DNA from 4 places in the Pseudomonas shirazica genome. Region 2 is predicted to be linked to each of the others. Evidence: predicted binding sites of a transcription regulator. Region 2 holds the regulator's gene; each other region holds the start of a gene.
What was found. The regulator sigma-54, encoded in region 2, starts transcription at its own class of promoters, with help from an activator protein. The targets are predictions, from matches to a motif close to ANTGGCATNNANNTTGCTNT.
Positions count from the first base shown of each region.

Region 1: a site for sigma-54 is predicted at 6,185-6,204, ahead of flhA (flagellar biosynthesis protein FlhA). Genes of this name have one in related genera too.
Region 3: a site for sigma-54 is predicted at 2,324-2,343, ahead of glnA (type I glutamate--ammonia ligase). Genes of this name have one in related genera too.
Region 4: a site for sigma-54 is predicted at 3,720-3,739, ahead of IMX18_RS05025 (flagellar basal body rod protein FlgF). Genes of this name have one in related genera too.

Region 1 covers NZ_CP063456.1:1,141,753-1,149,635, reverse strand. Annotated here, with positions in the region: gene IMX18_RS05270 (protein phosphatase CheZ) at 1-520, opposite strand, end outside; gene IMX18_RS05265 (chemotaxis response regulator CheY) at 541-915, opposite strand; gene fliA (RNA polymerase sigma factor FliA) at 1,019-1,759, opposite strand; gene fleN (flagellar synthesis regulator FleN) at 1,756-2,589, opposite strand; gene flhF (flagellar biosynthesis GTPase FlhF) at 2,683-3,990, opposite strand; gene flhA (flagellar biosynthesis protein FlhA) at 4,002-6,131, opposite strand; gene flhB (flagellar biosynthesis protein FlhB) at 6,594-7,736, opposite strand; gene fliR (flagellar biosynthetic protein FliR) at 7,739-7,883, opposite strand, start outside.
Region 2 covers NZ_CP063456.1:4,265,624-4,273,506, reverse strand. Annotated here, with positions in the region: gene rapZ (RNase adapter RapZ) at 1-816, opposite strand, end outside; gene ptsN (PTS IIA-like nitrogen regulatory protein PtsN) at 819-1,283, opposite strand; gene hpf (ribosome hibernation-promoting factor, HPF/YfiA family) at 1,296-1,604, opposite strand; gene IMX18_RS19695 (RNA polymerase factor sigma-54) at 1,684-3,177, opposite strand; gene lptB (LPS export ABC transporter ATP-binding protein) at 3,353-4,078, opposite strand; gene lptA (lipopolysaccharide transport periplasmic protein LptA) at 4,079-4,603, opposite strand; gene lptC (LPS export ABC transporter periplasmic protein LptC) at 4,590-5,162, opposite strand; gene IMX18_RS19675 (KdsC family phosphatase) at 5,171-5,695, opposite strand; gene IMX18_RS19670 (KpsF/GutQ family sugar-phosphate isomerase) at 5,708-6,682, opposite strand; gene IMX18_RS19665 (ATP-binding cassette domain-containing protein) at 6,931-7,740, shown strand; gene mlaE (lipid asymmetry maintenance ABC transporter permease subunit MlaE) at 7,740-7,883, shown strand, end outside.
Region 3 covers NZ_CP063456.1:5,662,627-5,670,509, forward strand. Annotated here, with positions in the region: gene IMX18_RS26090 (cupin domain-containing protein) at 202-645, opposite strand; gene glnA (type I glutamate--ammonia ligase) at 820-2,226, opposite strand; gene thiI (tRNA uracil 4-sulfurtransferase ThiI) at 2,696-4,150, shown strand; gene typA (translational GTPase TypA) at 4,278-6,098, shown strand; gene IMX18_RS26110 (2OG-Fe(II) oxygenase) at 6,451-7,035, shown strand; gene IMX18_RS26115 (hypothetical protein) at 7,042-7,320, shown strand.
Region 4 covers NZ_CP063456.1:1,091,600-1,099,482, forward strand. Annotated here, with positions in the region: gene flgB (flagellar basal body rod protein FlgB) at 302-712, shown strand; gene flgC (flagellar basal body rod protein FlgC) at 715-1,158, shown strand; gene flgD (flagellar hook assembly protein FlgD) at 1,174-1,878, shown strand; gene flgE (flagellar hook protein FlgE) at 1,910-3,265, shown strand; gene IMX18_RS05020 (hypothetical protein) at 3,338-3,523, shown strand; gene IMX18_RS05025 (flagellar basal body rod protein FlgF) at 3,797-4,537, shown strand; gene flgG (flagellar basal-body rod protein FlgG) at 4,585-5,370, shown strand; gene flgH (flagellar basal body L-ring protein FlgH) at 5,421-6,116, shown strand; gene IMX18_RS05040 (flagellar basal body P-ring protein FlgI) at 6,129-7,238, shown strand; gene flgJ (flagellar assembly peptidoglycan hydrolase FlgJ) at 7,250-7,883, shown strand, end outside.

The DNA of each region.
Region 1 (7,883 bases), 2.7 Mb from region 2:
CCTGGGCCAGCAGAATGTCGTTGAGGTGGCCGGCGACCTTGCGGTTACCTTCGGCGCTGTGCGTCAGGAAACTGTCGACGCGCTTGACCAGGTCACGGAACTCCGGCGCAGCCACTTCGCGGCGCATGAAACGCTGCCAGTCGGTGCTCAGTGCCTGGGCCTCGCTGGCCAGGTCGTTGAGCACCGGGGTGCTTTCCTCGACCAGGTCCATGGTGCGATTGGCCGCGCCCTCGGTGAGCCTGACGACGTACGACAGGCGCTCGGTGGCGTCGGTTATCTGCGACACCTCCTCGGCCTGCGGCATGGTCGGGTCGATCTGGAAACTGACAATGGCACTGTGCAGCTCGCGGGTCAGCTTGCCGACTTCCTGGTACAGGCCGCGGTCGCGGGTCTGGTTCAGCTCGTGAATCAGCTGCACCGCCTCGCCGAAACGGCCCCGCTCCAGGCTTTCGACCAGCTCCTGGGCATGCTTCTTCAGGGTCGATTCGAACTCGCCCAAAGACGTTTGTGATGAATCCATGGCGCGCCCCCTGACGTGACTCAGCCGTTGACGCGTTCGAAGATCTTCTCGATCTTTTCTTTGAGCACCTGGGCGGTGAACGGCTTGACCACGTAGCCATTGACGCCGGCCTGGGCCGCTTCGATGATCTGGTCGCGCTTGGCTTCGGCGGTCACCATCAGCACCGGCATGGTTTTCAGGCGATCGTGGGCACGCACCTTGCGCAGCAGGTCGATGCCGGACATGCCAGGCATGTTCCAGTCGGTCACCAGGAAGTCGTAGTGGCCGTTCTCCAGCATCGGCAGCGCCGTGGTGCCGTCATCGGCTTCTTCGGTGTTGGTGAAGCCCAGGTCACGCAACAGGTTCTTGATGATCCGCCGCATCGTCGAAAAGTCGTCAACGATGAGGATTTTCATGTCTTTGTTCAAGTAGACCTCCAAGCAGTCTCAAACGCGCTCGGCCCCGAGCGCGCATTCACAATTCGGTACAACGTAGAAAACGACTGCAACGACAGCGGGCTCAACGCGCCCGCCATTCCCCCAGGCGGCTGCGCAGGCGCGCGGCACACTGGCTGTGCAACTGGCTGACCCGCGACTCGCTGACCCCCAGCACCTCACCGATTTCCTTGAGGTTCAGCTCTTCGTCGTAGTACAGCGCCAGCACCAGGCGCTCACGCTCCGGCAGGTTGGAGATGGCCTCGGTCAGGGCGGCCTGGAAGCGCTCGTCCTCCAGGCCGCGCGCAGGTTCTACCTGGCCACTGGCGCCATCCTCATGCAGCCCTTCGTGCTCGCCGTCCTGCAACAGGTCGTCGAAGCTGAACAGGCGGCTGCCCAGGGTATCGTTCAAGATCCCGTAGTAATCATCGAGACTCAATTGGAGTTCGGCAGCAACTTCATGATCTTTAGCGTCACGGCCGGTTCTGGCTTCAACCGCACGCATCGCGTCGCTGACCATGCGGGTGTTGCGGTGCACCGAACGCGGTGCCCAGTCGCCCTTGCGCACTTCGTCCAGCATGGCCCCGCGGATGCGGATGCCGGCGTAGGTTTCAAAGCTGGCGCCCTTGCTGGCGTCGTACTTGTTGGCCACTTCCAGCAGGCCGATCATGCCGGCCTGGATCAGGTCCTCGACCTGCACGTTGGCCGGCAGCCGCGCCAGCAGGTGGTAGGCGATGCGCTTGACCAGCGGGGCGTAGCGTTCGATCAGCTCGTACTGGGCGTCTTTCGACGCTCGGCTGTACATCTTGAAACCGCTGGCGTTCATAGCACTGGACCCGCGCTGGTGGGTTGCACCAGACGCTCGACAAAGAACTCCAGATGGCCACGCGGGTTGGCCGGCAGCGGCCAGCTGTCGACCTTCTGGGCTATCGCCTTGAAGGCCAGCGCGCATTTGGAGCGTGGGAAGGCTTCGTACACGGCACGCTGCTTCTGCACCGCCTTGCGCACACACTCGTCATACGGCACAGCGCCCACATACTGCAGGGCAACGTCGAGGAAACGGTCGGTGACCTTGGTCAGCTTGGCGAACAGGTTACGGCCTTCCTGCGGGCTCTGCGCCATGTTGGCCAGCACGCGGAAACGGTTCATGCCGTAGTCGCGATTGAGCAGCTTGATCAGGGCGTAGGCATCGGTGATCGAGGTGGGTTCATCGCATACCACCAGCAGCACTTCCTGGGCGGCGCGGACGAAGCTGACCACCGAATCACCGATACCGGCCGCAGTGTCGATCACCAGCACGTCGAGGTTGTCGCCGATTTCGCTGAACGCCTGGATCAGCCCGGCATGCTGGGCCGGGGCCAGGTGCACCATGCTCTGCGTGCCCGAGGCAGCCGGCACGATGCGCACACCACCGGGGCCCTGCAACATCACGTCGCGCAGCTCGCAGCGCCCTTCGATGACATCGGCCAGGGTCCGCTTGGGGGTAAGGCCCAGCAGCACGTCGACATTGGCCAGGCCCAGGTCGGCGTCGAGCAGCATGACCCTGCGGCCAAGCTCGGCCAGCGCCAGGGACAGGTTCACTGAAACGTTAGTCTTGCCGACGCCACCTTTGCCACCGGTCACGGCGATCACCTGTACGGGATGCATGCTACCCATGTCTGTTCTTTACCTTGTCTCGCTGGGACTCAGGCCACACGTAGGGCAATTCTGCGTACCCCTTGGCATAGCTACCTTGCACACATTTCATCATCAACCCGCTCGCCGTGGGTTGTGATAGAGATCAGCGAACATATCGGCCATGGCCTCTTCGCTGGGCTCGTCCTGCTGCTGCACATTGACCGCGCGGGAGACCAACTGGTGCCCCCGAGGCAGGTGCAGGTCGTCAGGAATGCGCGGCCCGTCGGTCAGGTAGGCCACTGGCAGTTCATGACTGATGGCAAGGCTCAGCACATCGCCAAGGCTCGCCGTTTCATCGAGTTTGGTCAGGATGCAACCGGCCAGGCCGCAGCGCTTGTAGCTGTGGTAGGCGGCGGTCAGCACCTGCTTCTGGCTGGTGGTGGCCAGCACCAGGTAGTTCTTCGCGGCAATGCCACGCCCGGCCAGGGTATCCAGTTGCATGCGCAGGGCCGGGTCGCTGGCCTGCAGGCCGGCGGTATCGATCAGCACCACGCGCTTGCGCAGCAGCGGCTCCAGCGCCGCAGCAAGCGACTGGCCCGGGTCGACGTAGGTCACCGGCACGTTGAGGATGCGGCCCAGGGTCTTGAGCTGCTCCTGGGCGCCAATGCGGAAGCTGTCCATGCTCACCAGCGCCAGGTTCTGCGCGCCGTACTTGAGCACGTAGCGGGCGGCCAGCTTGGCCAGGGTGGTGGTCTTGCCCATGCCGGCCGGGCCGACCATGGCAATCACCCCACCCTCTTCGATCGGCTCGACCTCGGGGATTTCGATCATCCGCGCCAGATGCGCAAGCAACATGCGCCAGGCCTGGCGTGGCTCGTCGATCTCGGCAGTCAGGTCCAGCAGCTCACGGGCGATCGGCCCGGACAGGCCGATACGCTGCAGCCGGCGCCAGACGGTGGCCTGCTGCGGCTTGCTGCCTTGCAGCTGGTTCCAGGCCAGCGAGCCGAGCTGCACTTCCAGCAGCTCGCGCAGGCCCGACAGCTCGGAGCGCATGGCATCGAACAGGCGCGGGTCGACCGGCGCCGACGCAGGCGCTGCAGCAGCCTCGGGAACATCGACATGCGGTTCGATCAACGGCTCGGCGGCGGTCAGCGACTGCCCGGCGAACAATTGGCGGTTGTTGTCGCTGCTATCCTGGCGGTGGCCCAGCTCGGCCTGGGCAGTGGCGATGCGCGTATGGGTCTTGCGCAGCTCTTCTTCCAGTTCGGCGTTGGGCACACGGGGGGCCAGGGCGGACAGCTTGTAGTCCAGCGCGGCCGTCAGCTCGACACCGCCGGCGATGCGACGGTTGCCGATGATGGCGGCATCGGCGCCCAGCTCATCACGGACCAGTTTCATGGCCTGACGCATATCGGCGGCGAAAAATCGCTTAACTTGCATTATCCCCTACCTCAGCCGTTAGGGCCCACGGTGGCAATGATGGTGACTTGCTTGTTGTCCGGTATTTCCTGATACGCCAGAACATGCAAATTCGGTACAGCCAGGCGGCCGAAACGCGACAGCATGGCGCGGATCGGGCCGGCGACCAGGAGGATGGCCGGCTGGCCCTGCATTTCCTGGCGCTGGGCCGCCTCGATCAGCGAACGCTGCAGCTTCTCGGCCATGCTCGGCTCCAGAAGAACACCGTCTTCCTGACCTTGCCCGGCCCTTTGCAGACTATTGAGCAAAATCTGTTCCAACCTTGGCTCCAGGGTAATCACTGGCAGCTCCGACTCAACGCCGACAATGCTTTGCACGATGGCGCGACACAATCCGACGCGCACCGCCGCCACCAGCGCGGCGGTATCTTGACTCTTGCCGGCGTTGTTCGCGATCGCCTCGGCGATACTGCGGATATCGCGTACGGGTACCTGTTCCGATAACAGCGCCTGCAGCACCTTGAGCAGGCCCGACAACGAAATGACACCCGGCACCAGCTCTTCTGCAAGTTTAGGCGATGCCTTGGCCAACACCTGCAGCAGTTGCTGGACCTCTTCATGGCCGATCAGCTCGTGGCAGTGCTTCTGCAGAATCTGGTTCAGGTGGGTGGCCACCACGGTACTGGCGTCGACCACGGTGTAGCCCAGCGACTGCGCCTGGGAGCGCTGGCCGACATCGATCCACACGGCTTCAAGGCCAAACGCCGGGTCACGCGCGGCAATGCCGTTGAGGGTACCGAACACCTGCCCCGGGTTGATTGCCAGTTCGCGATCCGGGTAGATCTCGGCTTCGGCCAGGATCACCCCCATCAGGGTCAGGCGATAGGCGCTGGGCTGCAGGTCAAGGTTGTCGCGGATGTGCACGGTGGGCATGAGGAAGCCCAGGTCTTGCGACAGCTTCTTGCGCACACCCTTGATCCGCGCCAGCAACTGGCCACCCTGGTTGCGATCGACCAGCGGGATCAGCCGGTAGCCGACCTCCAGGCCAATCATGTCGATCGGTGTGACGTCGTCCCAGCCCAGCTCCTTGGTTTCCAGCGCGCGTTGTGGCGATGGCAGCAGGTCCTGCTGGCGCTGCGCTTCCTGCAGCGCCTGCGCTTTGGCCTTCTGCTGTTTCTTCCACACCAGGTACGCGCCACCCCCGGCCAGCAGGCCAAGGCTGAGGAAGGCCACGTGCGGCATGCCCGGCACCAGGCCCATAACGATCATCAGCGCGCCGGACACCGCCAGGGCCTTGGGCGAATCGAACATCTGCCGGTTGATCAGCTTGCCCATGTCCTCGGAGCCCGAGGCGCGGGTAACCATGATCGCGGCAGCGGTCGACAGCAGCAGTGATGGCAATTGCGCCACCAAACCGTCACCGATGGTCAGCAAGGCGTACACCTTGCCGGCATCGCCAAAGCTCATGCCGTGCTGCAGCATGCCGATCAGCATGCCGCCGATCAGGTTGATGAACAGGATCAGCAGGCCGGCGATGGCGTCACCGCGGACGAACTTGCTGGCACCGTCCATCGAACCGTAGAACTCCGCCTCCTGCGCCACTTCGGCACGACGGTGCTTGGCCTGGGCCTGGTCGATCAGGCCGGCGTTGAGGTCGGCGTCGATGGCCATCTGCTTGCCGGGCATGGCGTCGAGGGTGAAACGCGCGCTCACTTCCGAGATACGCCCGGCACCCTTGGTCACCACCACGAAGTTGATGATCATGAGGATGGCGAACACCACGGCACCGACCACGTAGTTACCGCCGATCACCACCTCGCCGAAGGCCTGGATCACCTTGCCGGCGGCGCCGTGCCCCTCCTGGCCATGCAGCATCACAACCCGGGTGGAGGCCACGTTCAGGGCCAGGCGCAACAGCGTGGCCACCAGCAGGATGGTGGGGAACGCGGCGAAGTCGAGCGGGCGCAGGGCGTAGACGCAGACCAGCAGGACCACGATCGACAGGGCGATGTTGAAAGTGAAGAACACATCGAGCAGGAACGGCGGTATCGGCAACATCATCATTGCCAACATCACCAGCAGCAACAGCGGCACACCCAGGTTGCCCCGACCGAGCCCGGCCAGGTTGTTACGGGCGTTGCTGATTAACTGAGTGCGATCCACCGCGAGTCCTCTTGATGCAAAACTTTGACGCACAGGGGGCGCCTGGCGCTGGCATTGCAAGAAGCTTTCCAACTTTGCTCGATGGTGTTCACCCTGAGGGTTTTATCGCCTGCGAGATCGAGCGCCGCCCGCGCGGCGCTTCGCGGGTGTTCGCCTTGACGCTTTCTGCGCCTATGAAATCGAGCGCCGCCCGCGCGGCGCTTCGCGGGACAAGCCCGCTCCCACATTTGTTGCAACGTGGCCATGCCTGTGGGAGAGGTGTTGTCAGCCGGGGTGCAGGGCTTGAGATAGGTGATGCAGCAGCAATGCCAACTCAGAAATCCAGTCATCCCACCAAGGCAGGCAACCATGGCCTGACAGGTTTGGCACGTTGCAACAAATGTGGGAGCGGGCTTGCCCCGCGAAGCGCCGCGTGGGCGGCGCTCGATTTCACAGGCGCTGAAATGGCATGGCGAACACCGGTCAACTGTCGCGACGCAGGTCCGGCGGAATCGGCAGGTCGTCCTTCAGCGGCTCTGGCCGCTTGCCCTTGCCCGCCCTGTACTGGCGGATCTGGAACACATAGGCCAGCACCTGCGCCACCGCCAGGTAAAGCCCGGCAGGGATTTCCTGCTCGAGCTCGGTGGAGTAGTAGATCGCCCGCGCCAACGCCGGCGATTCGAGGATCTGGACCTTGTGCTCCACCCCAATCTCGCGAATCTTAAGGGCAATGAAATCCGTCCCCTTGGCCAGCAGCAACGGCGCTGCCCCGCCTTTCTCAGGGTCGTATTGCAAGGCCACCGCATAATGCGTCGGGTTGGTGATGATCACGTCGGCTTCGGGCACAGCCGCCATCATGCGCCGCTGCGAAGCCTCACGCTGAAGCTGGCGAATACGCTGCTTGACCTCGGGCTTGCCTTCGCTGTCCTTGTATTCGTCCTTGATTTCCTGCTTGGTCATCTTCAGCTTGTTGTGCGTCTGCCACAGCTGGAACGGCACGTCCGCCGCCGCAATCAACAGCAGCCCGGCCGACATCCACAACGCACTCCAGCCCACCACCTGCAGGCTATGGATGATCGCCTGCTCCAACGGCTCATTGGCGATCGCAAGCAGCGCCTGGCGGTCGTTGACCAGCACCACCACCGCCACGACCAGGATCACGAAAAACTTGGCGAGCGCCTTCAATAGCTCGGTCAAGGCGTTCATCGAGAACATGCGCTTGATCCCCGACAGGGGATTCATGCGGCTGAATTTCGGCTGCAGCAGGCTACCGGAGAACAGGAAACCGCCCAGGACTATCGGCGCGACGAAGGAAATCACGAACAACAGGATCAAGATCGGCTGCACCGCCCAGATGGCCATCTTGCCCGAGGCCAGCAGGAAGGCACCCATGGCACGTTCATCGACGATGAAGTCGCGGGTCAGGCTGAAGTTCATGCGCATGATCGCCAGCAGTGTCTCGGCCAGGTGGCCGCCGAACGCCAGCAGGCCACCGGCGCCGGCCAAGGTCACCGCCACCGTGTTCAGCTCCTTGGAACGCGCGATCTCGCCTTTCTCGCGGGCATCGCGCTTGCGCTTGTCGGTGGGTTCTTCTGTCTTGTCCTGACCGCTTTCGCTTTCCGCCATGCTCAGCGCGCCCTTGCCAGATCACGCAGCCATTGCAGCGCTTCGCTGGCCAATGCCTGGTAATGGGAAAGTATGTCGGCCAGGCCGACCCAGAAAATGAACATGCCCATGACCAGGGTCAGCGGAAAACCGATGGAGAAAATGTTC
Region 2 (7,883 bases):
TTGCTGCAACAACTGGCCAAGGCGTTCGGTGATGTACACCGAGCGGTGGTGGCCGCCGGTGCAGCCAATGGCAATGGTGACGTAGGCACGGTTGCTGGCAGCGAAGCGGGGCAGCCACTTGAGCAGGTAGCTGGAAATGTCGTTGAACATCTCTTCGACATCCGGCTGTGCGGCCAGGTAGTCGATCACCGGTTGGTCGAGGCCGGAGTGCTCACGCAGCTCGGGCTTCCAGTAAGGGTTGGGCAGGCAGCGCACATCGAACACCAGGTCGGCATCGACCGGCATTCCTCGCTTGAAACCGAACGACTCGACCAGGAACGCGGTGCCAGGCTCGGGCTGGTTGAGCAGGCGCAGCTTGATCGAATCACGCAGCTGGTACAGGTTCAGGCTGGTGGTGTCGATCTTCAGGTCGGCCAGGTCTGCAATCGGCCCCAGCAATTCGCTTTCCACCCGGATCGCTTCCGCGAGCGAGCGGTTGGCGTTGGTCAGCGGGTGGCGTCGGCGGGTTTCCGAGAAACGCTTGAGCAGTACGTCTTCGTCGGCATCCAGGTACAGCACGTCGCACTGGATATGCCGGGCGCGGGCTTCTTCGAGCAACTCGGGGAAACGCGTCAGGTGGCTGGGCAAGTTGCGCGCGTCGATCGACACGGCGACCTTGGGTTGCTGCAACTCGGTGTTGATCAGCGCATTTTCCGCCAGTTGCGGCAGCAGCCCGGCGGGCAGGTTGTCAATGCAGTAGAAACCGTTGTCTTCCAGGACATCGAGGGCGGTGCTCTTGCCGGAGCCGGACCGGCCGCTGACGATGATCAGGCGCATGTTCAGTGCTCGTTCTGTACGTCCAGGACAACCTGGAACAGGGCCTCGCTGCTGGTGGCCGCACGCAGGCGATCACGGACCTCCTTGCGATCGAGCATGCTGGCAATCTGGCGCAGCAATTCCAGATGGGCATCGGTGGCGGCTTCTGGCACCAGCAGGACGAACAGCAGGTCCACCGGCGCGCCATCGATGGCGTCGTAGTCGATAGGCGCTTCCAGGTGCAGCAGGGCGCTGACCGGAGCGGAACATCCTTCAAGCCGGCAGTGCGGGATGGCGATGCCGTTGCCGAAACCGGTCGAACCGAGTTTTTCCCGGGCGACCAGTTTTTCGAAGACGTCTTGCATCTCCAGTTCGGGCACTTGTTCGGCGATGACGGTGGCGACCTTTTCCAGGGCGCGCTTCTTGCTGCCGCCCGGCACGTTCACGAGGGAACGGCCGGGGGTCAGGATGGTTTCAAGTCGGATCATGGATGAGGGGGATCAGCGGGCAGCTGCACCTTGCAGCAGGCTTTGCTGTTTTTCCTTGTGTTTTTTCAGTTGGCGGTCGAGCTTGTCGGCCAAGGCGTCGATCGCTGCATACATGTCTTCGTGTTCGGCGTTGGCAACCACTTCGCCGCCGGGAATCTGCAAGGTCGCCTCGACCTTTTGCTGCAGCTTCTCGACTTTCATGATGACCTGCACGTTGGTGATCTTGTCGAAGTGACTTTCCACGCGAGCGAGCTTTTCAAGCACATAATCGCGCAGTGGCTGGGTGACTTCTACATGCTGTCCACTGATATTGACTTGCATACAGCTTCTCCTTTGTTGCCCGTGCATAAAGAGGCAGGTCTTGCACCTGCCCCACAAACGCTGTGGCACATCTCAGGGGCTACATCAGTCGCTTGCGCTCGCTCGACGGTGCGATGCCGAGGGACTCGCGGTATTTGGCGACGGTGCGACGGGCTACCTGGATGCCTTGTGCCTCCAGTAAACCAGCGATCTTGCTGTCACTCAATGGCTTTTTCTGATTTTCCGCCGCAACCAGTTTCTTGATGATCGCGCGGATCGCCGTAGACGAGCATTCTCCGCCTTCGGAGGTGCTGACGTGGCTGGAGAAAAAGTATTTCAGTTCGTAGATGCCACGCGGGGTGTGCATGTATTTCTGCGTGGTTACCCGCGAAATGGTCGACTCGTGCATGCCCACCGCTTCGGCAATGTCATGCAGTACCAACGGCTTCATCGCTTCGTCGCCGTGGTCGAGGAAGCCGCGCTGGTGCTCGACGATCTGCGTGGCCACCTTCATCAGGGTTTCGTTGCGGCTTTGCAGGCTCTTGATGAACCAGCGCGCTTCCTGCAGCTGGTTGCGCATGAAGGTGTTGTCGGCGCTGGTGTCGGCCCGGCGCACAAAACCGGCGTACTGCGGGTTGACGCGCAGGCGCGGAATGGCCTCCTGGTTCAGCTCCACCAGCCAGCGGTCGCTGTCCTTGCGCACGATGACGTCGGGCACCACATACTCGGGCTCGCTGGACTCGATCTGCGAGCCGGGGCGCGGGTTGAGGCTTTGTACCAGCTCGATGACCTGGCGCAGCTCGTCTTCCTTGATTTTCATGCGACGCATCAGCTGGCTGTAATCACGGCTGCCGAGCAGGTCGATGAAGTCGGTGACCAGGCGCTTGGCTTCCGTCATCCACGGGGTGCTGGCGGGCAGCTGACGCAATTGCAGCAACAGGCATTCGCCAAGGGTGCGGGCGGCAACGCCTGCTGGCTCGAACTGCTGGATGCGGTGCAGAACCGCTTCGACCTCGTCCAGCTCGATATCCAGCTCCGGATCGAAACCGGCGCAGATCTCCTCGAGGGTGTCTTCCAGGTAGCCCTGGCCGTTGATGCTGTCGATCAGGGTGACGGCGATCAGGCGGTCGGTGTCGGACATCGGAGCCAGGTTCAGTTGCCACAGCAGGTGGCTTTGCAGGCTTTCGCCGGCCGATGTGCGGGTGGTGAAGTCCCACTCGTCGTCGTCGTTGCTCGGCAAGCTGCTGGCACTGGTCTGGTAGATGTCTTCCCAGGCGGTGTCGACCGGCAGTTCGTTGGGGATGCGCTCGCTCCATTCACCGTCTTCCAGGGTGTCGGCACTGGTGGTGCTTTCCTGGAAGCTGTTGTCCTGGACTTCGGCGGCCGGCTTGTTCTCGGCGTTGTCCGCCATCGGGTCGCTGTTGTCGAAGTCGTCGCCGTCTTCCTGACGTTCGAGCATCGGGTTCGACTCCAGCGCTTCCTGGATTTCCTGTTGGAGGTCCAGGGTGGAGAGCTGGAGCAGGCGGATGGCCTGTTGCAACTGCGGTGTCATCGTCAGTTGCTGGCCCATTTTTAGGACGAGCGATGGTTTCATGGCTGGGGCTTAATACCTTGTTCGCCGGCGCGCATGCGCCATCCACTACACGAGGGCGCCGGGGCGCCAGATCAAGCAAGTTTTATGCCTTAAATTGTAGCGTTTGCCTAGAGTACCGTAACACTTTACCCCAGGTTCCAGGGCGATTTGCCAGTACTCCAGGCGCGTGCCGGGCTCAGAGCCGGAACTCGTGGCCCAGGTAAACTTCTTTGACCAGGTCGTTGGCCAGGATGGTTTCGGCGTCGCCTTCGGCGATCAGTCGGCCATCATTGACGATATAGGCGGTTTCGCAGATATCCAGGGTCTCACGCACGTTGTGGTCGGTGATCAGTACACCGATGCCCTTGGCCTTGAGGTGATGGATGATCTGCTTGATGTCGCCGACCGAAATCGGGTCGACACCGGCAAACGGTTCGTCCAGCAGGATGAACTTGGGTGCGGTCGCCAGTGCGCGGGCAATTTCCACGCGGCGGCGCTCACCACCGGACAGGCTCATGCCGAGGTTGTCGCGAATGTGGCTGATGTGGAATTCCTGCAGCAGGCTTTCCAGCTCTTTGCGCCGGCCGTCGCGGTCGAGTTCCTTGCGGGTCTCGAGGATGGCCATGATGTTGTCGGCCACCGACAGCTTGCGGAAGATCGAGGCTTCCTGCGGCAGATAGCCGATGCCCGCGCGGGCGCGACCGTGCATGGGCTGGTGGCTGACATCGAGGTTGTCGATCAGCACGCGCCCCTGATCTGCCTGGACCAGGCCGACGATCATGTAGAAGCAGGTGGTCTTGCCGGCGCCGTTGGGGCCGAGCAGGCCGACGATCTGGCCGCTGTCGATAGACAGGCTGACGTCACGTACGACTTGCCGCCCCTTGTAGCTCTTGGCCAGGTGCTGGGCTTTGAGGGTTGCCATTTACTCGGCCTTCTTCTTGGGCTGGATCACCATGTCGATACGCTGACGCGGCGAGGTCACGTTGCCACCACGACCGGCGGTCGCCACCTGGGTCTGGGTGTTGTAGACGATCTTCTCGCCTTCGGTGGTGTTGCCTTCGTTCTCGACCTTGGCGCGGTCGGTGAGTATCACCATGTCCTTCTGCGACTGGTACTGGATGGTCACCGCCCAGCCTTTCATCTTGTCCGGCTTGGCTGCGCTCTGCTGCTGCTCGAAGTAGGCCAGGTTGCCCACCGAGGTCACCACGTCGATGTCGCCGGAGGCGGAACGGGTGATGGTCACGGTGTTGCCTTTGATCATCATCGAACCCTGGGTGATGATCACGTCGCCGGTGTAGGTGGCCACGCCCTGCTTGTCGTCCAGGTGGGCGTTATCGGCCTGGATGCGGATAGGCTGGTCACGGTCATTCGGCAGGGCGAGGGCGCTCGCGCTTCCCAGTGCTGCGCTCAGGCTGAGCAAAAGGGGGAGGGTTTTAACGAGCCTCATACTGTCCTCTTACGTTAGAGAGCAAGTCCATCTTGCCTTCTTTCAAATACGCTTTCATTCCTTTGCCCGTAGTTGTGCCACCGGCGCCGTCGATTCTAACGGCTTGCTCGGTCTGCGCATATTGCTTCTGCGGGAACACGGTCATGCGTGAGCTGGTAATGATCATTTCACGCTGCTTTTCGTCGGTGCGGGCGACCCGTACGTTGTCGATCAGTTCGACTTCGCTGCCGTCCGGGTTGACCTCGGCGCGGGTGCTCTGTACGTGCCACGGGTATTCGGTACCGCGGTACAGGTGCAGGTCCGGCGTGGTCAGCAGGGTGATTTCGCTGGCTTTCAGGTGTTCGACCTTGTCAGCGGTCATTTCGTACTGCAGCTTGCCGTCGGGCAGGAACTGCACGCTGTGGGCGTTGACTGCGTAGTAGTCGATGGCGCTTTCGTCGACCTGGGCCACAGGCTTGTCGAGGAAGCTTTCCGGGCTGACATTCCAGTAGCCGATCGCCACCAGCAGGGCGGCGATCACCGCGAGCAGCGCAATGTTGCGGGCTTTCTTGCTGAACATGGGCAGCCTTACAGGTAGTTGGCGTTGGCAGCGTCCAGGGTGCCCTGGGCCTGCATGATCAGTTCGCAGAATTCACGGGCCGCACCTTCGCCGCCACGTGCCTGGGTCACGCCATGGGCGTGCTGGCGAACGAACGGCGCGGCGTTGGCCACCGCCATGCCCAGTGCGACCCGGCGGATCACCGGCAGGTCGGGCAGGTCGTCGCCAAGGTAGGCCACTTGAGCATAGCTCAGGCCCAGTTCGGCGAGCAGGCCGTCCAGCACCACCAGTTTGTCCTCGCGGCCCTGGTACAGGTGCGGGATGCCGAGGTTCTTCGCCCGGCGCTCGACCACCGGGGTCTTGCGCCCGCTGATGATCGCGGTGGTCACGCCCGAGGCCATGAGCATCTTGATGCCCTGGCCGTCGAGGGTGTTGAAGGTCTTGAACTCGCTGCCGTCCTCGAGGAAGTACAGACGCCCGTCGGTGAGCACGCCGTCCACGTCGAACACTGCCAGCTTGATTTCCTTGCCGCGTTGCATGAGGTCCTGGTTCATTCCATCGCTCCTTTACATCACGCCGGCGCGCAGCAGGTCGTGCATGTTCAGGGCGCCGGTGGGGCGGTCCTCGCGGTCCACCACCACCAGAGCGCCGATCTTGTGGTCTTCCATGATCTTCAGGGCCTCGGCCGCGAGCATTTCGGCGCGGGCCGTCTTGCCGTGCACGGTCATGACCTGATCGATCAGGGTGGTGTGGACGTCGATGTTGCGGTCCAGGCTGCGGCGCAGGTCGCCGTCGGTGAAGATCCCGGCCAGCTTGCCGTCGGCTTCGACGATCACGGTCATGCCCAGGCCTTTGCGGGACATTTCAAGGAGTGCGTCCTTGAGCAGGGTGCCGCGGGGCACCTGGGGCAGTTCGTCGCCGGCGTGCATCACGTTCTCCACCTTGAGCAGCAGGCGGCGGCCCAGTGCACCACCCGGGTGCGAGAAGGCAAAGTCCTCGGCGGTGAAGCCGCGGGCTTCGAGCAGGGCAATGGCCAGCGCGTCGCCCAGCACCAGCGATGCGGTGGTGGAGGAGGTGGGGGCCAGGTTCAGCGGGCAGGCCTCTTGTTCGACGCGGGCGTCGAGGTTGACCTCGGCAGCCTGGGCCAGGGGCGAGTCCGGGTTGCCGGTCAGACTGATCAGCTTGATGCCCAGGCGCTTGATCAGCGGCAGCAGGGTGACGATTTCGGCGGTGCTGCCGGAATTCGACAGGGCAAGGATGACATCATCGCGGGTGATCATGCCCATGTCGCCATGGCTGGCTTCGGCCGGGTGCACGAAAAATGCCGGTGTGCCGGTGCTGGCCAGGGTGGCGGCGATCTTGTTGCCGATGTGCCCGGACTTGCCCATGCCGACCACGACGACCCGGCCCTTGCTGGCCAGGATCAGTTCGCAGGCCTTGACGAAATTGTCGTCGATGCGCGCCAGCAGGGCCTCTACGGCCTCGAGTTCCAGGCGCAGGGTGCGTTGGGCGGATTGGATCAGCTCGCTGGATTGGCTCATGTCGAAAAAGCAATGCCTGATGAAAAGGCGGCGATTATAGCTGCAATGAAAGAAACCCTCACGCTTTCGATTGCCGTGGTGAATGTCTCGCCAGCCTGTCGCAGGGCTGAACGACTCGCTAGCCGACCTTGGGGCGGCGCTGTCAGCGGTGCTATAGTTCGCCGCTATTCGGCCTGCCAGGGGCGCTTGTGCCTTCCAGATGGAGGCCGACGTCCATTAGGACGAGGCTGCACCAGCAAGGAGTCTAGATGAGTGTGGATAGCGCCTACGCGGTCGAGTTGAAGGGGGTTACCTTCAAACGTGGTTCGCGCAGCATTTTCAGCAACGTCGACATTCGCATCCCGCGCGGCAAGGTCACCGGTATCATGGGGCCATCGGGTTGCGGCAAGACCACGTTGCTCCGCCTGATGGGCGCGCAGTTGCGCCCCTCCAGCGGTGAGGTCTGGGTTGCCGGGCAGAACCTGCCGACGTTGTCGCGCAGCGACCTGTTCGACGCCCGCAAGCAAATGGGGGTGCTGTTCCAGAGCGGCGCGCTGTTCACCGATCTCGATGTGTTCGAGAACGTCGCGTTTCCGCTGCGCGTGCACACCCAGCTTTCGGACGAGATGATCCGCGATATCGTGCTGATGAAGCTGCAGGCCGTGGGGCTGCGCGGTGCCATCGACCTGATGCCCGACGAGCTGTCCGGTGGCATGAAGCGCCGTGTGGCGTTGGCCCGTGCGATTGCACTGGACCCGCAGATTCTCATGTACGACGAACCGTTCGTCGGCCAGGACCCGATCGCCATGGGTGTATTGGTGCGTCTGATCCGCCTGCTCAACGATGCCTTGGGTATCACCAGCATCGTCGTTTCCCACGACCTGGCGGAAACCGCCAGCATCGCCGACTACATCTATGTCGTAGGTGATGGCCAGGTGCTGGGCCAGGGGACGCCTGACGAGCTGATGGGCTCGGACAACCCGCGGATTCGCCAGTTCATGAAGGGCGACCCGGACGGCCCGGTGCCTTTCCATTTTCCTGCGCCTGACTACCGCGCCGACCTGCTGGGAGCGCGTTGATGCGCAGAAAATCCTTACTCGAACGTGTCCGCCTGCTGGGGCGCTCGGCCATCGACGTATTGGCGGTGCTGGGGCGCTCCTGCCTGTTCCTGTTCCATGCGCTGATCGGCCGTGGCGGCATCGGCGGCGGCTTCCAGCTGCTG
Region 3 (7,883 bases), 1.4 Mb from region 2:
CTGATTCCAGTCTTTGGGCAAAAAATGCAAGAACCAAACCAAGGCTCCGAAAAGAAGCGGAATTTGCCGATAAAGCCCTGGAAACGGGAAAATTCGCACCAGAATGAACTGATTAAACGGTTCATGTGATCGCTTTTGGGGTGCATTCGGGGGCGTTAGTCCACAGCGCGCACCAATATGGAGCATAGGTGGTTTCAGGGTTTATCGCACAGTTGGCGGGCATTCGGCTTCTGGCGTTGAAAACGCAAGGTCTTCATTGCTTGCGTGGAACACCATGACAGTGGCGGGCTGCCCAGTGGTGTGCCCGCGGTGCACTTCCCCTTGAAGTTCGGCCAGCGTCTGGCCTGCAACCAGGCTTGTCCGCTTGCCGTCGCGGGTTTCCACCTCGAGTCGTCCCTCGGTCAGATAGCCTAGATTGAGCGCCTGGTGACAGTGCCAGCCAAGGGTGGTGTGGGCGGGAATGCTGACTTTCACAAGCGACAGCACTGGTCGTCCTTCGGGGTAATCGAGATAGGGAGTACCGTCCCAACTGCCGGTGGCGCGGTGAAGCACCTGTGACGTTGCCTGGCCTGGCGCGGTGCCATTGCTGGCGCAGCCGGTGAGGAGGGCGGATACGGTAATCATTGCAGGTAGAAGTTTGCGCATGGCGTGATGTCCTTTGACTGAAGGGACGCCTACCCTGCGTGCTGAGGGGGGCGGCGAAATGTCAGCGGCATCTGCCGGTTCTGTATGAAATCGAGGACGCAGCCACGGAAACGAAAACGGCCTCCCGAAGGAGGCCGTTCGTGATCATGTCATCGGCGCGAGGCGCCGATCAGATCAGCAGCTGTAGTACAGCTCGTATTCCAGCGGGTGAACGAAGGTGCGGACCTTGATTTCTTCTTCGCTCTTCAGCTCGATGAAGGCATCGATGAAGTCGTCGGAGAACACGCCGCCCTTGGTCAGGAACGCACGGCCCTTGTCCAGCTCTTCCAGAGCTTCCTTCAGGCTGCCGCAAACCTGCGGAATGTCCTTGGCCTCTTCAGGCGGCAGGTCGTACAGGTTCTTGTCGGCAGCATCGCCTGGGTGGATCTTGTTCTGGATACCGTCCAGGCCGGCCATCAGCAGGGCCGCGAAGGCCAGGTATGGGTTGGCCGATGGGTCCGGGAAGCGAGCTTCGATACGGCGGGCTTTCGGGCTGCCGACGTAAGGAATACGGATCGAGGCGGAACGGTTGCGAGCCGAGTAGGCCAGCATTACCGGGGCTTCGAAGCCTGGGACCAGACGCTTGTAGGAGTTGGTCGACGGGTTGGTGAAGCCGTTCAGGGCCTTACCGTGCTTGATGATACCGCCGATGAAGTACAGGGCGGTGTCGGACAGGCCGGCATAGCCTTCACCCGAGAAGGTGTTCTTGCCGTCTTTCCAGATCGACATGTGCACGTGCATGCCCGAGCCGTTGTCGCCGTACAGTGGCTTCGGCATGAAGGTAGCGGTGCGGCCGTAGGCGTCGGCAACGTTGTGCACGACGTACTTCAGCGCCTGTACTTCGTCAGCCTTCTTCACCAGGGTGTTGAACTTGACGCCGATTTCGTTCTGGCCGGCAGTCGCCACTTCGTGGTGGTGAACTTCGACGGTCTGGCCCATTTCTTCCAGTGCGTTGCACATGGCAGTACGGATTTCGTGGTCGTGGTCGAACGGCGGAACCGGGAAGTAGCCGCCCTTCACGCCTGGACGGTGGCCTTTGTTGCCGCCTTCCACGTCAGCGCCGGTCATCCACGAGCCTTGCTCGGAGAAGATCTTGAACATCGAGCCGGAGATGTCCGACTGGAACTTCACTTCGTCGAAAATGAAGAACTCTGGCTCCGGGCCTGCGAATACGGTGTCACCGATGCCGGTGCTCTTCAGGTACTCTTCGGCGCGCTTGGCGATGGCGCGAGGGTCACGATCGTAGCCCTGCATGCTCGACGGGTCGACGATGTCGCAGGTGATGATCAGGGTCGGCTCTTCGGTGAACGGGTCCAGTACGGCAGTTTCGTCGACCGGCATCAGGATCATGTCGGAGGCTTCGATGCCTTTCCAGCCAGCGATGGAGGAACCGTCGAACATCTTGCCGACTTCGAAGAAGTCGTCTTCCAGTGCATCACGCGCCGGCATGGTCACGTGGTGCTGAGTGCCTTTGGTGTCCGTGAAACGCAGATCAATCCACTTGACGTCATGATCTTTGATGAGTTGAACCGACTTCGACATGTTGTCCTCCGGATGGTCTAGAGCGCGGTGGGCCGCTGCCCTGGAAAAAGGGTGTTGCCGGGCGCGGATAGTCGGCCAAGCTTACCTGCCTCACAAGGGAGCAAATTGCATGCCAGTGCCCGAAAATGGCGAGGGCGGGATAAAAGGGGGCGTTTGCGGGCATCTGGGGGTGGGTTGCTGGGGAGAAGTGCACTCTTAAGATGCGAATTTTGGTAGCGGTGCACCAATAGTGTGCATTGCTTGAGTTGTGTGCTTTCTTTGAGGGCCTCATCGCCGGCAACCAGCTCCCACAGGTAGGGCGCAGGTCTTGAGAACTGTGGATAGCCTGTGGGAGCTGGCTTGCCGGCGATGAGGCCGGTGCAGGCAATATAAATCCGACCTTCTGTACAAAAGTTGGTCAAATCCTGAGCAATTTCCGCTATAATTCGCGCCCCTCATTTTCGGCAGGCCCTGCGCGCGCTGTTAACCAATGAAACTTATCGTCAAAGTCTTCCCAGAAATCACCATCAAGAGCCGGCCGGTGCGCAAGCGCTTCATCCGCCAGCTCGGCAAGAACATCCGCAACGTGCTCAAGGACCTCGATCCTGAGCTCGTGGTCGATGGTGTCTGGGACAATCTCGAAGTGGTCACCCGCGTCGAAGACGAAAAGGTCCAGCGCGAGATGATCGAGCGCCTCACCTGCACCCCGGGTATCACCCACTTCCTGCAGGTAGAGGAATACCCGCTCGGCGACTTCGATGACATCGTCGCCAAGTGCAAGCAGCACTTCGGCCACCTGCTGGCCGGCAAGCACTTCGCCGTGCGCTGCAAGCGCGGTGGTCACCACGACTTCACCTCTATGGACGTCGACCGTTACGTCGGCAGCCAGCTGCGCCAGCAGTGCGGCGCCGCCGGCATCGAGCTGAAGAACCCGGAAGTGCTGGTGCGCATCGAAATCCGCGACCAGCGCCTGTACGTGATCCATAACCAGCACCAGGGCATCGGCGGCTACCCGCTGGGCGCCCTGGAGCAGACACTGGTACTGATGTCCGGTGGCTTCGACTCGACCGTGGCGGCTTATCAGATGATGCGCCGCGGCCTGATGACCCACTTCTGCTTCTTCAACCTCGGTGGCCGTGCCCACGAGCTGGGCGTGATGGAAGTGGCTCACTACCTGTGGAAGAAGTTCGGCAGCAGCCAGCGCGTGCTGTTCATCAGCGTGCCGTTCGAGGAAGTGGTCGGCGAGATTCTGAACAAGGTCGACAACAGCTACATGGGCGTGACCCTCAAACGCATGATGCTGCGTGGTGCCGCGCACATGGCCGACCGCCTGGAGATCGATGCCCTGGTCACCGGCGAAGCGATTTCCCAGGTGTCCAGCCAGACCTTGCCGAACCTGTCGATCATCGACTCGGCCACCGACAAGCTGGTGCTGCGCCCCCTGCTGGCCAGCCACAAGCAGGACATCATCGACCAGGCCTACGCGATCGGCACTGCCGACTTCGCCAAGCACATGCCAGAATACTGCGGCGTGATCTCGGTAAACCCGACCACTCACGCCAAGCGCCACCGCATGGAGCATGAAGAGAAGCAGTTCGACATGGCCGTGCTGGAGCGCGCCCTGGAACGCGCCCGGTTGATCTCCATCGACCATGTGATCGACGAACTGGGCAAGGACATCGAAATTGAGGAAGTGACCGAGGCGCTGCCCGGCCAGATCGTTATCGACATTCGTCACCCCGATGCCCAGGAAGACGAACCTCTGGTGCTGGACGGTATCGAAGTCCAGGCCATGCCGTTCTATGCCATCAACAGCAAGTTCAAGCAGCTGGATGCCAACCGCCAGTACTTGCTGTATTGCGACAAAGGTGTGATGAGCCGTCTGCACGCACACCACCTGCTCAGTGAGGGACATGCCAATGTGCGTGTTTATCGTCCGGCATAAGACGCCAGGGCTGTATGGCGGCAGCATCCGCCATCGCCCTCCCGACCACCGGGCCCGCTGAGCCTCAAACCATACATATTCGCCGCCTACACTGGCGGCAACCGAATCCTCTGATCGAGATACAGTTGTGATCGAAAATCTGCGTAACATCGCCATCATCGCCCACGTTGACCATGGTAAAACCACCCTGGTCGACAAACTCCTGCGCCAGTCCGGCACCCTGGAGCGTAACGAGCTCAACGACGAGCGCGTGATGGACTCCAACGACCAGGAAAAAGAGCGCGGCATTACCATCCTGGCGAAAAACACCGCCATCAACTGGAACGGCTACCACATCAACATCGTCGACACCCCCGGCCACGCCGACTTCGGTGGCGAGGTTGAGCGTGTAATGTCGATGGTCGACTCCGTGCTGCTGCTGGTCGATGCCCAGGACGGCCCGATGCCGCAAACCCGCTTCGTGACCAAGAAGGCTTTCGAAGCTGGCCTGAAGCCGATCGTCGTGATCAACAAGGTTGACCGCCCGGGCGCGCGTCCTGACTGGGTTCTGGACCAGATCTTTGACCTGTTCGACAACCTCGGTGCCACCGATGATCAGCTGGACTTCCAGGTTGTCTACGCTTCGGCCCTGAACGGCATCGCCGGTCTGGACCACACCGACATGGCCGAAGACATGACCCCGCTGTACCAGTCGATCGTCGACAACGTACCGGCGCCGAACGTTGACGTCGATGGCCCGTTCCAGATGCAGATCTCCGCTCTGGACTACAACAGCTTCCTCGGTGTTATCGGCGTTGGCCGTATCGCCCGTGGTCGTATCAAGCCGAACACCCCGGTTGTTGCCATCGACACCGAAGGCAAGAAGCGTAACGGCCGTATCCTCAAGCTGATGGGCCACCACGGCCTGCACCGCGTCGACGTTGAAGAAGCCCAGGCTGGCGACATCGTCTGCATCAGCGGTTTCGACGAGCTGTTCATCTCCGACACCCTGTGCGACATGAACCACGTCGAGGCGATGAAGCCACTGACCGTTGACGAGCCGACCGTTTCGATGACCTTCCAGGTCAACGACTCGCCGTTCTGCGGCAAGGAAGGCAAGTTCGTCACCAGCCGTAACATCAAGGAACGTCTGGACAAAGAGCTGCTGTACAACGTTGCACTGCGCGTTGAAGAAGGCGACTCGGCTGACAAGTTCAAGGTTTCCGGCCGTGGTGAGCTGCACCTGTCGGTTCTGATCGAAACCATGCGTCGTGAAGGCTTCGAGATGGCTGTAGGCCGCCCTGAAGTGATCATCCGCGAAGTCAACGGCGTGAAGCAGGAGCCGTTCGAGAACGTCACCATCGACATCCCTGAAGAATCCCAGGGCAAGGTCATGGAAGAAATGGGCCTGCGTAAGGGCGACCTGACCAACATGGCGCCGGATGGCAAAGGCCGTGTACGTCTGGAGTACAACGTACCTGCTCGTGGTCTGATCGGTTTCCGTAACCAGTTCCTGACTCTGACCAACGGTGCAGGCATCCTGACCTCGATCTTCGATCGCTACGACACCATGAAAGCCGGCCAGATGTCCGGTCGCCTGAACGGTGTACTGGTTTCGATCGAGACCGGCAAGGCGCTGACCTATTCGCTGGAAACCCTGCAGGCTCGCGGCAAGCTGTTCATCGAGCACGGTCAGGACATCTACAACGGTCAGATCATCGGCCTGAACAGCCGTGACAACGACCTGGGCGTGAACCCGACCAAAGGCAAGAAGCTCGACAACATGCGTGCTTCGGGCAAAGACGAAGTCATCGCCCTGGTACCGCCGGTTCGCCACACCCTGGAACAGGCCCTGGAATTCATCCAGGACGATGAGCTGTGCGAAGTGACTCCGAAGTCGATCCGCCTGCGCAAGAAGATCCTGGACGAAGGCGAGCGTACCCGCGCTGCCAAGAAAGCCAAGGCTTGATCGTCTAGCTTGAGCTGAAACGAAAACGCCCCCGGTCGAAATGCCGGGGGCGTTTTTTTATGTCCAATTCTGAGTGAAGCCAAGGGCAGTGGCTGCCTGCGGTCTCTCACGCACACGTGCTTTTATCATGGTAAATGCTTGGGGGCTGGTAAAGCTTCAGGTTGGTGTCAGTCTGAAAAAAGTTTTTTTGAGGTAAAGAAAATTGGAACTCGTTATGGCGACTAAATCTGTTATCACGTCAAGGCTATGGTAAAGGTCACCGGCTGAGCGGCTGTTTCCCTGTGTGAGAATATCTAAAGGTGTTTTAACTTTCAGTCTCCAATCGCTATGTTGAGATCAGGAGATTGAAGTAATGGTAGGTTTGACTGCTTGTAAAAATATCTGTGTGATTGATGATGGAATAACGGACGAAGAGCACACGAAAATATTGAGGCTCCTAACTGGCTCGCTCTGGCGTTATGGCTGGCCCTATCCTTATGCTCCCCTTGATCGTCCATGTTGGCACAGTTTTATCGCCGGTACTCGCAGAAATGAATTGGAAGACTGTGAGCAAGAACTACGAGAGCGACCGGACTGGGCTTTTCTGGCGAATATCTGGGCACGTATCAAGGCTGCGCATATGCCTTCGGCGACCCTGTTAGGGGTATACGCCAATGGTCAAACAAGCAGCCAGGATGGTCCTATTCATCGTGACAATACAGCCGAGGCGCCAGGGAAAACTGTAATGCTGTTTTGCAGCGAGTACTGGGCCACCTGCTGGGGTGGTGAGCTTGTATTCTACGACGCTGACAAAGAAAGTATTGTGCTGTCGGTACAGCCTAAGCCGAGGCGGGTTGTAATCTTCAATGGGGAAGTGCCGCATGGTGCTCGGGCGCCTGGTGTGAGTTGTAATCGGCTGCGTATGAGCATCGCCTTCAAGACATTGATCAGGGAGTAGCGAAAGATGATCAAAACACTTGAGATTATCTTGGGCTACGTTGAAAAACCGGTAGCGGTGGGTGCGGCAGCTACTTCCCTGACGGATCAGTACAATAGCGACAAGTCAGGGTTCGTTCTAGTGAATCAGAGTGCCCAAACCGGAGCTGCAGTCGCCGGGATCACGTCAATAGTAAAGCTGACTGCGGGTTTTACACCCTTCCTCAATATCAAGGTGAATACGCTTGCTGCGACTACAGTATTTCTAAAAATTACTGCTCAGTACAAGACCGACCAGAAATTTTAAAAAGGTGACGTCCTGAGCCTGGTTGGAAATGTTGCGGGGATTGTCGGCAGTATAAGCTTGCTTGCTGGGGCTGGCACTCCCGCAGTTATTTTCACTGCTGTGGGCGTTGGGGCTAATGCCTTGGGGATACTCAATTCCGATGCGGCAACAAATTTGTATCATTCTTTTATCGCACCTGTAGTGCAAAAACATTTCGTTGCAAATACAAATGCCACCTACCCTGATTACTGGGTAGCGCCGGACTTGGCCCTTGCATCGCTCGCCCAAATCAGCGCAATCTATGCGGGCCGAGTTGCGGTAACCCAGTGGAACCCGGATACGCAAGGCGTGCTGCTTGGAAGCGACCTTTCTCACCTGTACGGAATATCTGGCGGCGGCGGGGGTGGCTATATTGAGCCGGACTTCGGTGGCGGGCCTATGGTATTCCCATTGCCGGAACTCCCCAGGTGGAATATTGATATAGGTCCTATAGAGATCATCCCGCCTGGCGGGGGCGTAGGTGGAGTTGATAGGTATCATTAAAGATTTTTAGGTGATTTTCCTATTTGAAATAGCAGGAGGGG
Region 4 (7,883 bases), 2.7 Mb from region 2:
ACGTTGCAACAAATGTGGGGGCGGGCTTGTCCCGCGAAGCGCCGCGCGGGCGGCGCTCGATCTCATAGGCGCAACACCTCTATCGCAAAACACTGACGTCAATTTTTTGTTTTGCCGCTTTTGCCGCCCAGCAATTGCCGCTTTCGCGCCCGAAGGCGGAAGGCCTTTGCCGCTTTTCTGGCATCACTCTGACAGCACCTTGCCCTGCAAGCCCGTATTTCCGGGCTTTCTGTTGGTTGGCACAGCCCTTGCTATACCTTGCCCAACGATATTCCGGTCAACCTCCGAAGGTTTCCCCGACATGAGCATCAGCTTCGACAAGGCGCTTGGTATTCACGAAAAGGCCCTGGGCTTCCGCGCCCAGCGTGCCGAAGTGCTGGCCAACAACATCGCCAACGCCGACACGCCCAACTACAAGGCGCGCGACATGGACTTTGCCTCGGTGCTCGCTGCCGAGAGCGACAAGCAGCAGAGTGGCGGCCGTTTCAGCCTCGATCGTACCAACAGCCGCCATATCGAGGCCGAGGGCCTGGCCATGGCCGACGATACCCTCAAGTACCGCACACCAACGCAGCCGTCGATCGACCAGAACACCGTGGACGCGCAGATCGAGCAATCGAACTACACCGAAAACGCCGTCGGCTTCCAGGCCAGCTTCACCTTGCTCAACAGTAAATTCAAAGGGCTGGTTTCGGCCCTGCGGGGAGAATGATCATGTCCCTTTCCAGCGTCTTCAACATTGCCGGTAGCGGCATGAGTGCGCAGAACACGCGCCTGAACACCGTTGCTTCCAACATCGCCAACGCCGAGACCGTGTCTTCGAGCATCGATCAGACCTACCGCGCCCGCCACCCGGTGTTCGCCACCACCTTCCAGGACGCACAGGCCGGCGGCAGCCAGTCGCTGTTCGAAGACCAGGGCGAAGCAGGGCAGGGCGTGCAGGTAAAAGGCATCGTCGAGGATCAGAGCAATCTGGAGGCCCGTTACGAGCCCAACCACCCGGCGGCGAACAAGGACGGCTACGTCTACTACCCGAACGTCAACGTGGTTGAAGAGATGGCTGACATGATCTCCGCCAGCCGCGCGTTCCAGACCAACGCCGAGCTGATGAATACGGCCAAGGCCATGATGCAGAAGGTCCTGACCCTCGGTCAGTGATAAGGAAACCAGAGCATGGCAATCGATACCAACGGTGTGAACCTCAACGACGTGCTCGCGGCGTCGGGTGTAGGCACCAGCACCAAGAAGACCACGGACACCGCATCCAAGACCGGCAACGACTCGCTCGGCAAGGACGCGTTCCTGCAGTTGCTGGTCACCCAGATGCAGCACCAGAACCCGCTGGACCCACAGGACAACGGTGAGTTCGTTGCCCAGTTGGCGCAGTTCAGCAGCCTGGAAGGCATTACCTCGCTGAACGAATCGGTCAACTCCATCACCAGCGCCATGGCCTCGTCCCAGGCCCTGCAGGCGTCGTCGCTGGTCGGGCGTTCGGTGGTAGTGCAGAACGACAAGGCCGTGGTCGACACCGCAGAAAGCTTCAATGCGCAGTTCGTCGTGCCGCAAGCCATCGGCGAAGCGAAGATCACCATCAAGGACAAGGACGGCAATACCGTCAAGACCATCGAGCTGGGCGAGCAGAAAGCCGGTTACGCCGATTTCATCTGGGACGGTACCAACAGCAGTGGTGAGAAAGTCGATCCTGGTACTTACACCTTCACTGCCACCACCACGGTGGATGGCAAGTCGGTGCAGATGAACACGCTGTTGCCAGCCAAGGTGACCAGCGTCAGTTTCAGTGCCGCCGGCGAAATGGTGCTCAACCTCGCCGGTGTTGGCAAAGTGTCCCTCTCCGACGTGCAAACCATCGGTATCTAAGGCCCGCTAGAGCGGCAAAAGGAGCGAATTCATGTCTTTCAATATCGGCCTTAGCGGTCTGTACGCAGCAAACAAGCAACTGGATGTCACCGGCAACAACATCGCCAACGTCAACACCAATGGCTTCAAGTCGTCGCGTGCCGAGTTCGCCGATGTCTATGCAGGTTCCAACCGCCTGGGTGTTGGCAAGAACCAGGTGGGTAACGGCGTGCGCCTGGCAGCGGTTTCCCAGCAGTTCACCCAGGGTGACGTCAACACCACCGGCAACGTGCTGGATATGGGGATCCAGGGGCAGGGCTTCTTCGTGCTGTCCGATAACGGCTCGCGCGTGTACACCCGTGCGGGTGCTTTCCAGGCCAGCAAGGACAACTTCGTGGTTACCTCGGACGGCCTGCGCCTGCAGGGCTATGCCGCCGACTCGACTGGCAAGATCCAGAAGGGCGTGCTGACCGATTTGCAGATCGATACGTCGGCGCTGCAGCCAAAGGCAACATCGCTGATCGACCAGGGCATCAACCTGAATTCTTCGGCCGCCGACATCCCGTTGGAAGTGGACGATGGCACTGGCGTGATGGTGCCGAACCTGCCGTTCGATCCTTCCGATCAGACGACTTACACCAAGTCTTTCCCGACCAAGGTGTACGACAGCCAGGGTAACGAGCACACCATGGAGCAGTTCTATCGCAAGACTGGCACCAATGAGTGGACCATGTACACCCTGGTCGATGGGCGCAACCCGTTTTCCCCATCCTCCACCGTGCCGCTGACTGGCACCATCAGCTTCAATAGCGATGGCTCGGTCAAGAGCATGACTGCGGACAATACCGGGCACCCGGCGGGCTCGTCGTTCACCGTGACCAACAATACCTTCACCATGACTGGCTGGGTGCCGGCGGTGGAGGATTCTGCGGGTAACTGGATCTCCAATGGCGCGGTAGGCAATGCCGATGGCATGCGCCTGGCGATGAACAGCACCACTTCCTACAACACCGAGACCGCGCGCATGTCGCAGTCTCAGGACGGCTACGCGACCGGTATCCTGTCGAGCCTGAGCATCGACTCGACGGGTGTGCTGTTCGCCAGCTTCAGCAACCAGCAATCCCGCGCCATTGGCCAGGTGGCCCTGGCCAGCTTCGCCAACGAGCAGGGCCTGCAGCAGATTGGTGGTACCCGCTGGACCGAAACCTACACCTCCGGCATCCCAGGCATCGATGCACCGAAGACAGGTACCCTGGGCAGCGTCGAGTCCAACGCGCTGGAAGGCTCGAACGTGAACCTGACTCAGGAATTGGTCGAGCTGATCAAGGCGCAGAGCAACTACCAGGCGAACGCCAAGACTATCTCCACTGAAAGCACCATCATGCAGACCGTCATCCAGATGGCCTGATGGTTGCTGGCTGAGTGTATGTGGGCGAACCCCTTTGTCATGAAGGGGGTCGTCGTCTTTGCCGGAGGGGTCATGAAAAGGCTGGTTGTCACATTGGTCGCTGCTTTCTGCCTGTACCAGGCCCAGGCCGGTACCGCGCCCTGGTGGCGCTGGGAAAGCCAGGTGGACGGGCGCCTGGTCTGCTCGCAATGGCCGCCGGGGGATGGCTGGAAGAAGTTCGCCGGCCCCTACAGCAACGGCGCTTGCCGCGAGCCTTGAATAAACCTGTACTGGCCTCTTCGCGGGTAAACCCGCTCCACAGGTGTCGCGCTGTGCCTGTGGGAGCGGGTTCACCCGCGAAGAGGCCGGTACAGGTTTGCCGTCATCGGCAACCAAGCGCCGGATAACCGGCGTCCAACACGTCGACTGCCCCCTCGAAAGCCCGTATCCACGGGCTTTTTCATGATTTCGCAAAGTTGGTTCGGAACTTGCTTTCTAGCTCGCATAGCAACGGCGAGCGGCAAACGACCGCCAGTGCAATGGAGGATGACTGTGGACAAGATGCTTTACGTGGCCATGACCGGCGCGAGCCAGAATGCGCTGGCCCAGAAGGCGCACGCCAACAACCTGGCGAACATTTCCACCAACGGTTTCCAGCGAGACCTGGAGCAGGCCCGCTCGATGCCGGTGTTCGGCGACAGCTTTCCGTCGCGCGCCTTTGCCATGACCGAGCGCCCGGCCACCGACTTCAGCGAAGGTCCGATGGTGGAAACCGGCCGCGATCTGGATGTGACGGTGACCGGCAAGGGCTTCATCGCCGTGCAGGCGCCCGATGGCAGTGAAGCCTACGTACGCACCGGCAGCCTGAACATCGATGCCCTTGGTGTGCTGCGTGCCGGCAACGGCATGCCGGTGATCGGCAACGGCGGCCCGATTGCGATTCCGCCAGAGCAGAAGGTCGAAGTCGGCGCCGATGGCACCATCAGCATCCGCTCCATGGGGGAAGACCCGCGCGTGATGGCCGAAGTCGACCGCATCAAGCTGGTCAACCCCGATACCAAAGGCCTGACCAAGGGCCTGGATGGCCTGATCCATACCCGCGACGGCCAGCCGGCAGACGCCGACGTCAACGTGCGGGTGGTGTCGGGCTTCCTGGAAGGCAGCAATGTCAACGCCGTGGAAGAAATGACCTCGGTGCTGGCGCTGTCCCGTCAATTCGAACTGCACGTGAAGATGATGAACGCGGCCAAGGAAGGCGACGAAGCCATGGCGCGTGTTTTGCAAATCGGCTAATCACTTTTGAACGAGTGCCGTAAAACAGGCGCACGAGGAGAACTTACATGCTTCCGGCTCTTTGGGTCGCTAAAACCGGCCTGTCCGCCCAGGACACCAACCTGACGGTCATCTCCAACAACCTGGCCAACGTCTCGACCACCGGCTTCAAGCGTGATCGCGCCGAGTTCCAGGACTTGCTGTACCAGATCAAACGCCAGCCGGGCGCGCAGTCCACCCAGGACAGCGAGCTGCCTTCCGGCCTGCAGGTCGGTACTGGTGTGCGCATCGTCGGCACCCAGAAGAACTTCCAGACCGGCAGCCTGCAAACCACGGAAAACCCGCTGGACATGGCGGTCAACGGCCGTGGTTTCTTCCAGGTATTGCAGCCGGACGGCACCGTTTCGTATACCCGTGACGGTACCTTCCACCTGAACTCCGACGGCCAGATCGTCACCGCCAACGGTTTCGCCCTGGAACCTGCCATCGTCGTGCCGAACGACGCGCAGACCTTCACCGTCGGCCAGGACGGCACCGTGTCTATCACCACCGCCGGCAACCCGGCTGCGCAGGTGATCGGCAACATCCAGACCGCCGACTTCATCAACCCGGCCGGCCTGCAGGCGATTGGCGACAACCTGTTCCTCGAAACCGCCGCCAGTGGCGCGCCGCAAGTCGGCACCCCGGGCCTGAACGGTTTCGGCACCACCCTGCAGCAGACCCTGGAAAACTCCAACGTCAGCACCGTGGAAGAGCTGGTGAACATGATCACTACCCAGCGTGCCTACGAGATGAACTCCAAGGTCATTTCCACGGCTGACCAGATGCTGTCGTTCGTTACTCAACAGCTCTGAAGCAGGCAGCTCTAACCCCGTCACTCCGTTGCACCCGTGAGGTAAGCGTCATGAATCGTCTGTTGTCCGTTTTCGCCCTGGGGGGGGCGGTGTTGCTGGCAGGTTGCGTCGCGCCGACGCCCAAGCCCAACGACCCGTACTACGCGCCGGTACTGCCGCGCACCCCGTTGCCGGCAGCGGCCAACAACGGTTCGATCTACCAGGCCGGCTTCGAGCAGAACCTGTACAGCGACCGCAAGGCGTTCCGGGTGGGTGACATCATCACCATCACCCTCAACGAGCGCACATCGGCCAGCAAGAACGCCGGCTCGCAGATCCAGAAAAACAGCAACGCCAACATCGGCCTGACATCGTTGTTCGGCACTACGCCGAACACCAACAACCCGTTCGGCAGTGGTGACCTGTCGCTGGAGGCCGGCTACAGCGGCGAGCGCGCCACCAAGGGCGACAGCAAGGCCACTCAGGGCAACACCCTGACCGGTTCCATCACCGTGACCGTGGCCGAAGTGCTGCCCAACGGCATCATCGCCGTGCGCGGCGAGAAATGGCTGACCCTGAACACCGGCGAAGAGCTGGTGCGCATCGCCGGCATGATCCGCGCCGACGACATCGCCACCGACAACACCGTGCCGTCCACTCGCGTGGCCGACGCGCGCATCACCTATTCCGGTACCGGCTCGTTCGCCGATGCCAGCCAGCCCGGGTGGCTGGACCGCTTCTTCATCAGCCCGCTTTGGCCTTTCTGAGTACGGATGACCATGTTCAACGTGAGGCAGCTGATTGCCGCAACCCTGCTCCTGTCCTGTGCCTTCGGCGCCCAGGCCGAGCGCCTGAAGGACATCGCCAGCATTTCTGGCGTGCGCTCCAACCAGCTGATCGGTTACGGCCTGGTGGTGGGGCTCAATGGCACGGGTGACCAGACCACCCAGACGCCGTTCACCCTGCAGACCTTCAACAACATGCTGTCGCAGTTCGGCATCAAGGTGCCGGCCGGCTCCGGCAACGTACAGTTGAAAAACGTTGCGGCAGTGTCGGTGCATGCCGACCTGCCGGCGTTCGCCAAGCCAGGCCAGGTGGTGGACATTACCGTGTCCTCGATCGGTAACTCCAAGAGCCTGCGCGGCGGCAGCCTGCTGATGACCCCGCTCAAGGGTATCGACGGCAACGTCTATGCCGTGGCCCAGGGTAACCTGGTGGTGGGCGGCTTCGATGCCGAGGGCCGTGACGGTTCGAAGATCACCGTCAACGTTCCGTCGGCCGGTCGTATCCCTGGCGGTGCTACCGTCGAGCGTGCAGTGCCGAGCGGCTTCAACCAGGGCAACAGCCTGACCCTGAACCTCAACCGCCCCGACTTCACCACTGCCAAGCGCATCGTCGACAAGGTCAACGACCTGCTCGGCCCGGGCGTGGCCCAGGCCGTGGACGGCGGTTCGGTACGGGTCACTGCGCCGATGGACCCGAGCCAGCGCGTGGACTACCTGTCGATCCTCGAGAACCTCGAGATCGACCCGGGCCAGGCGGTCGCCAAGGTCATCATCAACTCGCGCACCGGCACCATCGTCATTGGCCAGAACGTCAAGGTGTCGCCGGCCGCGGTGACCCACGGCAGCCTGACCGTGACCATTACCGAAGACCCGATCGTCAGCCAGCCGGGGCCGTTCTCCAATGGGCAGACCGCCGTGGTGCCGCGCTCGCGGGTCAACGCCGAGCAGGAAGCCAAGCCGATGTTCAAGTTCGGCCCGGGCACCACGCTGGATGAAATCGTCCGTGCGGTGAACCAGGTGGGCGCAGCGCCCAGCGACCTGATGGCCATCCTCGAAGCCCTGAAACAGGCCGGCGCCCTGCAGGCCGACCTGATCGTGATCTGAGGACGGCGCGGATGAACAGCAAAAGCCTGGTTTCCGGCAGCGCCGACAGCGGCGCCTACACCGACCTCAACCGCCTGAGCTCGCTCAAGCATGGCGATCGCGACAGCGACGCCAACGTGCGCAAGGTGGCCCAGGAGTTCGAGTCGCTGTTCATCAGCGAAATGCTCAAGGCCTCGCGCAAGGCCAGCGACGTGCTGGCCGACGACAACCCGATGAACACCGAAACGGTGAAGCAGTACCGCGACATGTACGACCAGCAACTGGCCGTGAGCATGTCTCGCGAAGGCGGCGGTATCGGGCTGCAGGACGTACTGGTGCGCCAGCTGTCGAAGAACAAGGGCACGCCGGCCAACACCAGCCCGTTTCCGCGCATCGAGGGCAATGCCCCGACGCTGTGGGGCAACAAGGTGGCCGAGCCCGTGCATGCCGCCCAGTCGACCGCCACCCGCAACGACGTCGCCGCGCTCAATTCGCGACGCCTGGCGCTGCCGAGCAAGCTCACCGACCGCCTGATGGCCGGCATCGTGCCGTCGGCGGCCAGCACCAATACCGCAGCCGTGCAGGCCCGTGACGGCCAGCAAGTGGCCAAGGCCTTCGCCGTGCCGGACAACGGCCTGCGCATCCTCGGGCGCGCCGTGGCCCAGC